DNA from 3 places in the Bradyrhizobium sp. CCBAU 53340 genome. Region 3 is predicted to be linked to each of the others. Evidence: predicted binding sites of a transcription regulator. Region 3 holds the regulator's gene; each other region holds the start of a gene.

Region 1 (3,231 bases), 1.6 Mb from region 3:
CTCCGACGTGGTCGGCCGTCTCGGTGGCGACGAGTTTGCCCTGCTGCTCTGGAATCTCAGCGAGACCGACGCAAAGGCGAAGGCCGCCATCTTCGAGCAGGCGATCGACGAATTGTCGTTTGTCTTTCGCGGCCAGCATGTGACGGCGGGCGCGTCTGCCGGTGTTGCGCTGCTCGGCGCGCAGTCCGATCCTGTACGCGCACTGGAGGAGGCTGATGCCGCCATGTATGTGCGCAAGGCGCATCGGCGGCACGAGCCGCGGATCAGGCTCGTGAGCAGCTAACTTTACAGCGTGGCCAGATCTTCCGGCACGTTGCCGAATTTGCGCAGCAGCGTGGCGTCACCGAATTCGCCGGTCATGGGATCGCCGCTACGGCTGAACGCGACCGCGCCGATATGGCCGGCACCGTGCGCCAGAGCCTCGGCGCGCCGCAGCGCGGCCGTTGAGCTCTGGCATTCCTCCGCGGCGCCCGCGACAGGCGATCCGTCGGCATCGATCAGGAAGGGCATTGCAACGTAGTAGGTCACGTCGGACATGGCGTTGCTCCTGTAATACTCAGGCGGCGCTGCTCTTGCCCCGCATCTTGCTGAGTGATGCCTCGGGAATGCAGCCGGCCGAAATCGCCGCCTGCAATTCTTCCAGCTCGGCTTCCAGATATTCGTTGGCCATGATCAGCGCCTTGATGGTGCTGCGCAGATTGCCGTCGCACATCGCAATCGCCTGGTCGCAGGCCTGTTCATAGTGGCTGTTGTCGAGAAGGGCTGGGACTGACATTTGCGGTGTCCTTGCGGGTTGTTCTTGGACGTTTCCTGGGCGTCGGGGTGGACTTATGTTCTTCTTTTGTTCTTTTTGAGTCAAGCGGATTCATCGCGGCGATCCGCAACCGCTGTGGGTCAGGCGATGATGTCGGGCGTGATCTGGTCTTCGATGAAGGCGATACGGTCGCGCAACAACAGCTTGCGTTTCTTCAATCGCTGCAGCCGCAACAGGTCGGGGGCGGGCGATTGATGCAGTGCATCGATCGCCGCATCGAGATCTCGGTGTTCCTGCTGCAACCGGGTGAGCTCGGCTTCGAGCTCACGCTCGTCTTCATGGGTCATGTCTGCGGTGGCCGAAAACCGATAGGCTTGAGATTAAGGCTGTGGATGCCCTGTGGAAATTATCGTCCTTGCGCGGCGTGATCGCAAGCGATCTGCGACCTTCGCGCACCGCTCCCTCGCAAGATATTTCAACGATTCGCGAGCGCGTGGCGCAAGCGCATTGATATCATGGAATTTTCGCCGAGTGGTTCCTTACTCACGGTTCGTTACATATGATTTTTCAAAAATGACGGTGCGACGACGGATACATATCGACAGAACGAATCGGTGATGTACACTTCGCTGTCCGGATCGAATCCAAGGTTCACCCCTGCCGAGGAGGTTTCGAATGACAATTCAGGCACATCTGGTTGAATTGGAACGGAAGCACAAAACTCTCGAAAACGAATTGCACGAAGCTCTCGTGCACCTTTCAACAGACGACCTGCAAATTGTTGAGTTGAAGCGCCGCAAGTTGATGGTCAAGGACCAGATCGAACGACTGAAGCAAACCGGCGACACGCTTCACTAGTAACCCCCGTAACAGCGTAGAGTTTGATCATATCCTTTCAGGCAGGGATGGGAGCTTTTGCGCTCATCCCTGGCTGTCAGATGTACACTGCGCGATCATCATTGCGCGGTGGAGGATCTCTATTCGGGCGCGTCTTCCTGACGCGAACCGGCATCCGCTTCGCTCGAAAGCGGCGCTAGATTTCTGCGAGCTCAGCAACGTGGTCCGCGATCGCGAGTGAGGATGTCAGTCCCGGCGATTCGATACCGAACAGATTGACCAGACCCGCGACGCCATGGTCGCGTGGACCCTGCATCAGAAAATCCTGCGTGGCGACTGCGGGCGGCACGATCTTCGGGCGGATGCCCGAATAGCTCGGCATCAGCGCGCCGTCGGGCAGCGTCGGCCAGTATTTGCGGATCGCCGGATAGAAGCGCTCGGCGCGTGACGGATCGACTTCGTAGTCGATCGTCTCGATCCATTCGACGTCGGGGCCGAAGCGCGCCTGGCCTGCCATGTCCAGCGTCAGATGCACCCCTAGCCCGCCGGGCTCGGGCACGGGATAGATCAGGCGCGAGAACGGCGCGCGCGCATTGCAGCTGAAATAATTGCCCTTGGCGAGATAGGCCGGCGGAATCCGGTCGATCGGCATGCCGTCGATGTGGCGTGCCACGGTCGTGGCCGAAAGCCCGGCGGCGTTGACGAGCAGGTCGCATTGCAGCGTCATCGGCGCTTCGCCGCCGGCTTCGATCTCGATCACGCCGGCCTCCGCCTTGGCGCGGATCAGCGGCGTGTGAAACGCGAAGGCCGCGCCCGCTTCCTCAGCTTCGCCGCGCAGCGAGAGCATGTAGGCATGGCTGTCGATGATGCCTGTCGACGGTGACAGCAGCGCGGCGTCGCAGGCCAGTGCCGGCTCCAGCGCACGCGCGGCCTCGCCGGAGAGCAACTGCATGTCGAGCACGCCATTGGCCTCGGCGTGCGCCTTGATCGATTGCAGCTTCTCGGTTTCCTTCGGATTGGTCGCGACGATCAGCTTGCCGCAGTTCTTGTGTGGGATGCCGCGCTCGCCGCAGTAGCGGTAAAGCGCATGCTTGCCGCTGACGCACATGCGCGCCATCCAGCTTCCGGCCCGGTAGTAGATCCCGGCATGGATCACCTCGCTGTTGCGCGAGGAGGTGACGGTGCCGATGGCCTCGGCCTCTTCGAGCACGATCACCTCGCGTCCCGCCTGGGCGAGCTTCCGGGCCACCGCGAGCCCGACGACGCCGGCTCCGATGACGACGCAGTCGACCCTATCCATGGTTTTGCAGAAGTCCCGCTGAAGGGGCCGATGGCGCCGGGTTGCCTGGAAAACGTGCTACGCGGCCGATTTCCGTTAAGGAAGCATTTATCATGTCAGGGCAATTGCCGTATTTCACGTCACATTTTTCTGTTGGACGTACAGGCGTTTACCCGATCCAAACCCGTGAAGCCAGACAATCCGCAGTTGAAATCGCGGGTGGCTGATGGCTGAGAAGAACTGGCACGAAGGCAGCATGCTTCCGATTGCTGTGCAGGCCGTCGTGTGCCTGACCAGCGCGGTCGCGCCTTCGCGCGCCTATGCGGACGGCCTCACGCCGCCGAGCCATCTTGGCGATATC
Region 2 (3,231 bases), 1.2 Mb from region 3:
CTGGCGCCGAAGCGCGGCAGGGTGGCGCGGAAGGCGCGAACCAGGAAAATCGCCTCGATCAGGTCGCCGCGCGCCTGCTTGATCGCGAGCGCCGCAAGCTCGCGGTCATAAAGCGAACCTTCGCTCATGACGCGGTCGACGGCGAGCCCAAGCTGCTCCGAGATCTGGTCGAGCGAGACTTCCGCAACGCCTTGATCGCCGCGGCGGGCATTGGCGAGCAGGCGATGCGCGTTCTCGATGGCGCGTTCGCCGCCTTTGACTGCGACATACATGCCTCTAGCCTCCCTTGCTCATGACGCGCGTGGTGCGCGGGATCGCCACGACGGCATCATCGGCGACCAGAACCACGTCGATGCCACGCGGGAACAGCGTCTCGTTGAAACGCAGCTGTTCGAACAGGTCGAAGGGCTTGAATGAAGCCTGCAGCGTCGCGACCCCGTCGATGCCGGGGCCGCGGAGCTCGAAGTTCTTCCCGAACTCCAGGCTCTCGACCTGAATGATGACGGTGGTCGAACGGTCAGGATATTCGTTGGTGCCGAGCGCGAAACGCTCGAGATTGGGCAGCAGCACGCCGTCGCTGATCAGCGCGAAGGCCGCGATCGAGGAATCTTGCACCACCGGCGCGCCGGTGTGGAATTTGAGCCACTTCAGGACGTCAGTGCTCTCAGCCATGCGCGCATCGAGCCAGAGCGGCGTGTCGTGATCGAACAGCGTCAACGCGATTGCAGCGGTGCCGCGCATCATTGGGCCCGCGGTTCCCGCCATCGGCACGATGCGCTGGACCGCGCCGGGTCGCGCCATCGCGTCCATCACCGAGCGAAAGGTCGATTGCGCCGACAACACCTTGTCGGCGAATCCCGGCGGCAGTTCCGCAATCGTTGTCATGGCCTCACCCTTCACCGCGCACCATGGTGTAGAAATCAACCTTCGTCGCAGCCGTTTCTTCGGCCTGTTGCTTGCGCCTGACCATAAGCTGCTCGCGCAACGGTGCGATTACGTCGCGCTCGACGGCAGCACTAAATTCACGTGACTGCACCAGCGCGTCGCACAGCGCGATCAGCCGCGCCTTCTCGCCATCACGCCCGAGCGTGTAGCCGAAGCCGACCTCGCCGCTCGCAAGCCGCACCGCTGCGCGCGACACCGTGGCTTCGCCGAGATTGAAAGGCGCGCCGTCGCCGCCGATCCGCCCGCGCAGCATCACCAGGCCATTTTCCGGTTCGCGCAGATCCTGATGGCCGGGCAAGGGAACGTTGCGGAGACGGGCGGCGATCTCGCCCGCCTCCGCGTGCGCCAGCACGGCCATGGCGGCCTGACGCTGGGCTTGCTGGGTGTTGTGCTGGGTCACCGAATCCACCGAATTTTTCTGCCGAACTTGTCGAATCCAAGTTGTCTATGATACTAGACAACTTGATACGGGAGCGCCATGACTGTTTCGTGACAAAGATGTGATTTCCGGGCTAGGCTGGCCGCCGACATGAGCATGCAGGACACCGCCTCTTCAGGCGTCGCGCTGTGGCGCCTCGTTGCCGACGGCATCGAGCGCGGCATCGCCGATGGCCGTTTTGCCGCTGGCGACAAATTGCCGGGCGAGATGGAGATCGCCGAAACCTATCGCGTCAACAGGCATACCGTGCGCCGCGCGCTGGCAGCCCTTGCCGAGCGCGGCATCGTGCGCGCCGAGCGCGGCAGCGGAACCTATGTCGAGGCCCAGAAGCTCGCCTATCCCTTGCGTTCGCGCACGCGCTTCTCGGAGATCGTCGGCGCCGAAGGCCGCGAGCCGCATGGCCGGCTGATCGAGGCGTCAGACGATGTCGCAACCCGCGAGCTTGCACGCGAACTGGGACTGAAGACCGGTGCGCCGCTGGTGCGCATCGAGGCGATCCGCCTCGCCGACCGCACGCCGATCTGCGTCTCCACCACCTGGCTATCGGCGGAGCGGTTTCCGGGCGCCGGCACGGTGTTTTCAGCCACGCGCTCGATGACGAAGATGCTCGAGCATTACGAGATCCGGGACTACCGCCGCGGTGCGACCAGGATCACCGCCGGCATCGTCGATGCGACCGATGCCGCGCGGCTCGACCTGCCGCTCGGGCGGCCGATCCTGGTGGTCGATGCGACGGATCTCGATCTCGAAGGCAAGCCGCTGGTGACCAAGCATTCGCGCTTTGCGGCGGAGCGGGTGGAGTTCTTGGTGGAGCCGTAGACCGCTCTACGAATCCGGTCTCGTAGGGTGGGCAAAGGCGCACTTGCGCCGTGCCCACCACCTGTCCATGAGTCGCAAGAAGTGGTGGGCACGCTTTCGCTTTGCCCACCCTACGGCACCTGTGATCAGGCCACCGCCCGCCTTCCAATGATCGCAAACCGCAGTTTGCCCGAGATGAAATCGATCGCGGCGACGGCGACCAGGATCATCAGGATCAGGAACGAGACCCTCTGCCATTCCAGCACGCGGATCTGCTCGGCGAGCTGGAGGCCGATGCCGCCGGCGCCGACGATGCCGATGATCGTGGCTGACCGCGTATTGGATTCGATGAAATACAGCACCTGGCCTGCGATGACGGGGAGCACCTGCGGCATCAGGCCGAAGCGGATCTCGTGCAGCGCGCTGCCGCCGGAGGCCCGGATGCCCTCGACCTGCTTCTGGTCGGCGCCCTCGATCGCCTCCGAGAACAGTTTTCCGAAGGCGCCGAAATCCGACACCGCGATCGCGAGCACGCCGGCGAAGGGGCCGAGCCCGACGACGTTGATCCAGACCAGCGCCCAGATCAGCGTGTCGACGCCGCGGATCGAATCCAGGAATCGCCGCACCGGGAAGCGGACGATGCCCGGCACAATATTGCGGGCCGCCAGCAGGCTGACCGGCAGCGCGAGCAGAGCGGCCAGCGTGGTGCCGAGCAGCGCGATCGACAGCGTCTCGCCCAGCGCCTGCAGATAGAGCGGCAGCGACGAGCCGGGATCGGGCGGCATCATCATCATGCTGATCCAGCCGAGCTGGCTCAGCCCCGAGATGAAACGCGACGGCGAGAAGTCGAGATCGACCAGGCCGAACACGAAGATCGCAAAAGCGGCGACGAGCATCGCCGGCGTCGCCAGGCGTGCCGAAGCCGGGCGGCTGAAGACATCGGGGTAGCGGGCGCGGAGCGCCGCGGTGTCGACGTCCTGCGGCTTGCTCAATTCCGCGCCTCCTTGCCGAACAGGCGGGCGCGCACCCAGCCGGTCGTGATGTCGATC
Region 3 (3,231 bases):
CGAAAACGGGGAGCAAATGCGGCGCTGCGCTGTTGGTCATGACGATCACTTGATTGTTGCGGACGGACAATGTGTGCATTGCGCAACGCACCATTGACCGGCCCGGAAAACGAAACGTGCCGCCTTTTAAGGGCGGCACGCACGACTATCTTAGGCCTGGTGAAACGGGTGTCAATGCCGCCCGGAAAGCCTCGCGAAACGCTGATTCCGTAGTCTTGCGGTGGCGATTTTGCGGGATTTTCGCCACGGAACATGTGGAAGCGAGTCGGCGGACTCTTGCGCGTGAGTCACGCCATATTGTAGCGTTTGGCTTGTCAGATACGACATCTCGTGCAGCGGTTCTGATCCCATAAGTCCTCATGTACCGGCGTAAACGTTCGGGCGCATCTGGTGCGCCCGGCGAGCCTTAAGGGATTCTGGCGGCACGGGTTTTTCGAGACTTAGGCATTCGTCGTGCCGCCCCAGGATGGCGGCGCGCGGCGAAGGAAAGGGTGCAATGACGGTTTTGACCTGGTCCGACGATCGCGTCGAGCAGCTGAAAAAGCTCTGGGAGGCCGGACTTTCGGCCAGCCAGATCGCCGCTGAGCTTGGGAATGTCACCCGCAACGCCGTGATCGGCAAGGTGCACAGGCTCGGCCTGTCCGGCCGGGCCAAGAGCCCCTCATCGGCAGCTCCGCGGCCGCGCAAGGCGCGTCCCGCGCAGCACATGATGCGGGTGAGCCGCCCCATGGCGCGCGGCAACACCGCGCTGGCGCAGGCCTTCGAGGTCGAGGTCGAAGCCGAACCCGTTACCTATGACAACGTGGTGCCGATGAGCCAGCGGCTCTCGCTGCTCGAACTCAACGAGGCGACCTGCCACTGGCCGGTCGGCGACCCCTCGAGCCCGGATTTCTTCTTCTGCGGCGGCAAGGCACTGTCCGGCCTGCCCTACTGCGCCCAGCACTCGCGTGTCGCCTATCAGCCGGCCGCCGATCGGCGCCGCGCGCCGGCCAAGCCGAGCACGCGCTGAGCATTGCTGAGACGACATTGTCCCGGCCCGGGCCGGGACAAAAAGAAAAGCGCGCCACTGGGCGCGCTTTTTTGTTTGGCATGAGTGCCGCTAGCTTGACGTCTGCTCTGCCTTGGCAAAGCGATCGTCGAGCGCATAGCCGGCACCGCGGACGGTGCGGATCGGATCCTGCTCGCGGCCGAGATTGAGCAGCTTGCGCAGGCGGCCGATATGGACGTCCACGGTGCGCTCGTCGATATAGATGTCGCGGCCCCAGACGCTGTCGAGCAGCTGCTCGCGCGAGAACACGCGGCCCGGATGTTCGAGGAAGAACTCCAGCAGGCGGTATTCGGTCGGGCCGAGATCGATCGGCCGGCCCGAGCGCGCCACGCGGCGCTTTTCGCGGTCGAGCTCGATGTCGCCGAAAGCGAGCACGGTGGCGAGCCGCTCGGGGCTGGCGCGCCGCAAGAGGCCCTTCACGCGGGCGAGCAGCTCGGGCACCGAGAACGGCTTGACGATGTAATCGTCGGCGCCGGTGGCAAGTCCCCGCACCCGCTCGCTCTCCTCGCCGCGCGCGGTGAGCATGATAATCGGCAGCTGCTTGGTGTCGGACCGGGTCCGCAGCCGGCGGCACAGCTCGATGCCCGAGAGCCCCGGCAGCATCCAGTCGAGCACGATCAGATCGGGGATGTGCTCCTTGAGGCGGGTGTCGGCGTCGTCGCCGCGCATCACCGTCTCGACGTCATAGCCGTCGCCCTCGAGGTTGTAGCGGAGAAGCTCGGTGAGAGCTTCCTCGTCCTCAACAACCATAATGCGTGCGCCCATGGGCTCGTCGCTCCTTAAGTATTCGGGACCGTGGTGGCGAAGGTCGTCATGTCGCCCTTCGGCCGCTTGTCGGTGATGGCCTGGCCTTCGATCATGTAGAACACCGTCTCGGCGATGTTGGTGGCATGGTCGCCGATCCGCTCGATGTTCTTGGCGCAGAACATCAGATGGATGCAGAATGAGATGTTGCGCGGATCCTCCATCATGTAGGTGAGGAGCTCGCGGAACAGCGAGGTGCAGATGGCGTCGACTTCCTCGTCGCCCTTCCACACCGCCATCGCCGCCGGCAGATCGTGCGCGGCATAGGCGTCCAGCACCGACTTGACCTGCTGCTGCACGAGGTCGGTCATGTGCTCCAGGCCGCGGAACAGCTTGAGCGGATGGAAATCCGTCTCCAGCGCCGCGACGCGCTTGCCCATGTTCTTGGCGAGGTCGCCGATCCGTTCGAGATCGGTCGCAACGCGCATGGCGCCGACGATCTCGCGCAGATCGACCGCCATCGGCTGGCGGCGCGCGATGGTCAGCACGGCGCGCTCCTCGATCTTCTTCTGCAGCGCGTCGAGCTCGGCGTCGATGGTAACGACGCGCTGGCCGAGCGCGACATCGCGGCGGATCAGCGCGTCGACGGAATCGACGATCATGCGCTCGGCGATGCCGCCCATCTCGGCGACCAGGCGGGTGAGCTCCTGGAGGTCGGTGTCGAAGGCTTTTGCGGTATGTTCAGAACCCATGTCCTGTCTCCTCAGCCGAACCGGCCGGTGATGTAATCCTGCGTGCGCCGGTCGGACGGCGACGTGAAGATCTTGCTGGTGTCGTCGAACTCGATCAGCTCGCCGAGATACATGAAGGCAGTCTTGTCGGAGACGCGCGCCGCCTGCTGCATGTTGTGGGTGACGATCGCGATCGTGTAGTTCTCGGACAGCTCCTGGATCAGCTCCTCGACCTTGGCGGTCGAGATCGGGTCGAGCGCCGAGCACGGCTCGTCGAACAGGATCACCTCGGGCCGCACCGCGACGGTGCGGGCGATGCAGAGGCGCTGCTGCTGGCCGCCGGAGAGCGACAGGCCGGAGGCATTGAGCTTGTCCTTGACCTCGTTCCACAGCGCGCCGCCGCGCAGCGCCTTCTCGACGCGGTCGTCCATCTCGGATTTCGAGATCTTCTCATAGAGCCGGATGCCGAAGGCGATGTTCTCGTAGATCGTCATCGGGAACGGCGTCGGCTTCTGGAATACCATACCGACGCGGGCGCGCAGCAGGTTGAGGTCGAGCTTGGGATCGAGAATGTTGGTCTGATCGAGCATCAGCTGACCGCTAGCGCGCTGGCCCGGATAGAGATCATACATCCGATTGAAGATGCGCAGCAGGGTCGACTTGCCGCAGCCGGACGGGCCGATGAAGGCGGTGACGCGGTTGGTGCCG

Evidence for each region. Region 3 encodes PhoB, which activates phosphate uptake and scavenging genes when phosphate is short. Its sites were predicted from a motif close to TGTCATNNANCTGTCAT; they were not measured.
Region 1: a site for PhoB is predicted at 1,328-1,344, ahead of XH89_RS06400 (YdcH family protein). Genes of this name have one in related genera too.
Region 2: a site for PhoB is predicted at 1,424-1,440, ahead of phnF (phosphonate metabolism transcriptional regulator PhnF). Genes of this name have one in related genera too.

What each region holds. Positions count from the first base shown of each region.
Region 1 is NZ_CP030055.1:1,362,576-1,365,806, forward strand. Features, by position in the region: gene XH89_RS06380 (GGDEF domain-containing protein) at 1-283, shown strand, start outside; gene XH89_RS06385 (hypothetical protein) at 286-537, opposite strand; gene XH89_RS06390 (hypothetical protein) at 557-775, opposite strand; gene XH89_RS06395 (YdcH family protein) at 895-1,101, opposite strand; gene XH89_RS06400 (YdcH family protein) at 1,430-1,612, shown strand; gene XH89_RS06405 (NAD(P)/FAD-dependent oxidoreductase) at 1,788-2,891, opposite strand; gene XH89_RS06410 (EAL domain-containing protein) at 3,097-3,231, shown strand, end outside.
Region 2 is NZ_CP030055.1:932,478-935,708, forward strand. Features, by position in the region: gene XH89_RS04370 (carbon-phosphorus lyase complex subunit PhnI) at 1-272, opposite strand, end outside; gene phnH (phosphonate C-P lyase system protein PhnH) at 277-885, opposite strand; gene phnG (phosphonate C-P lyase system protein PhnG) at 890-1,354, opposite strand; gene phnF (phosphonate metabolism transcriptional regulator PhnF) at 1,475-2,203, shown strand; gene phnE (phosphonate ABC transporter, permease protein PhnE) at 2,329-3,213, opposite strand; gene phnE (phosphonate ABC transporter, permease protein PhnE) at 3,171-3,231, opposite strand, start outside.
Region 3 is NZ_CP030055.1:7,478,012-7,481,242, forward strand. Features, by position in the region: gene XH89_RS35470 (aspartate aminotransferase family protein) at 1-40, opposite strand, end outside; gene XH89_RS35475 (GcrA family cell cycle regulator) at 497-1,009, shown strand; gene phoB (phosphate regulon transcriptional regulator PhoB) at 1,100-1,813, opposite strand; gene phoU (phosphate signaling complex protein PhoU) at 1,828-2,544, opposite strand; gene pstB (phosphate ABC transporter ATP-binding protein PstB) at 2,556-3,231, opposite strand, start outside.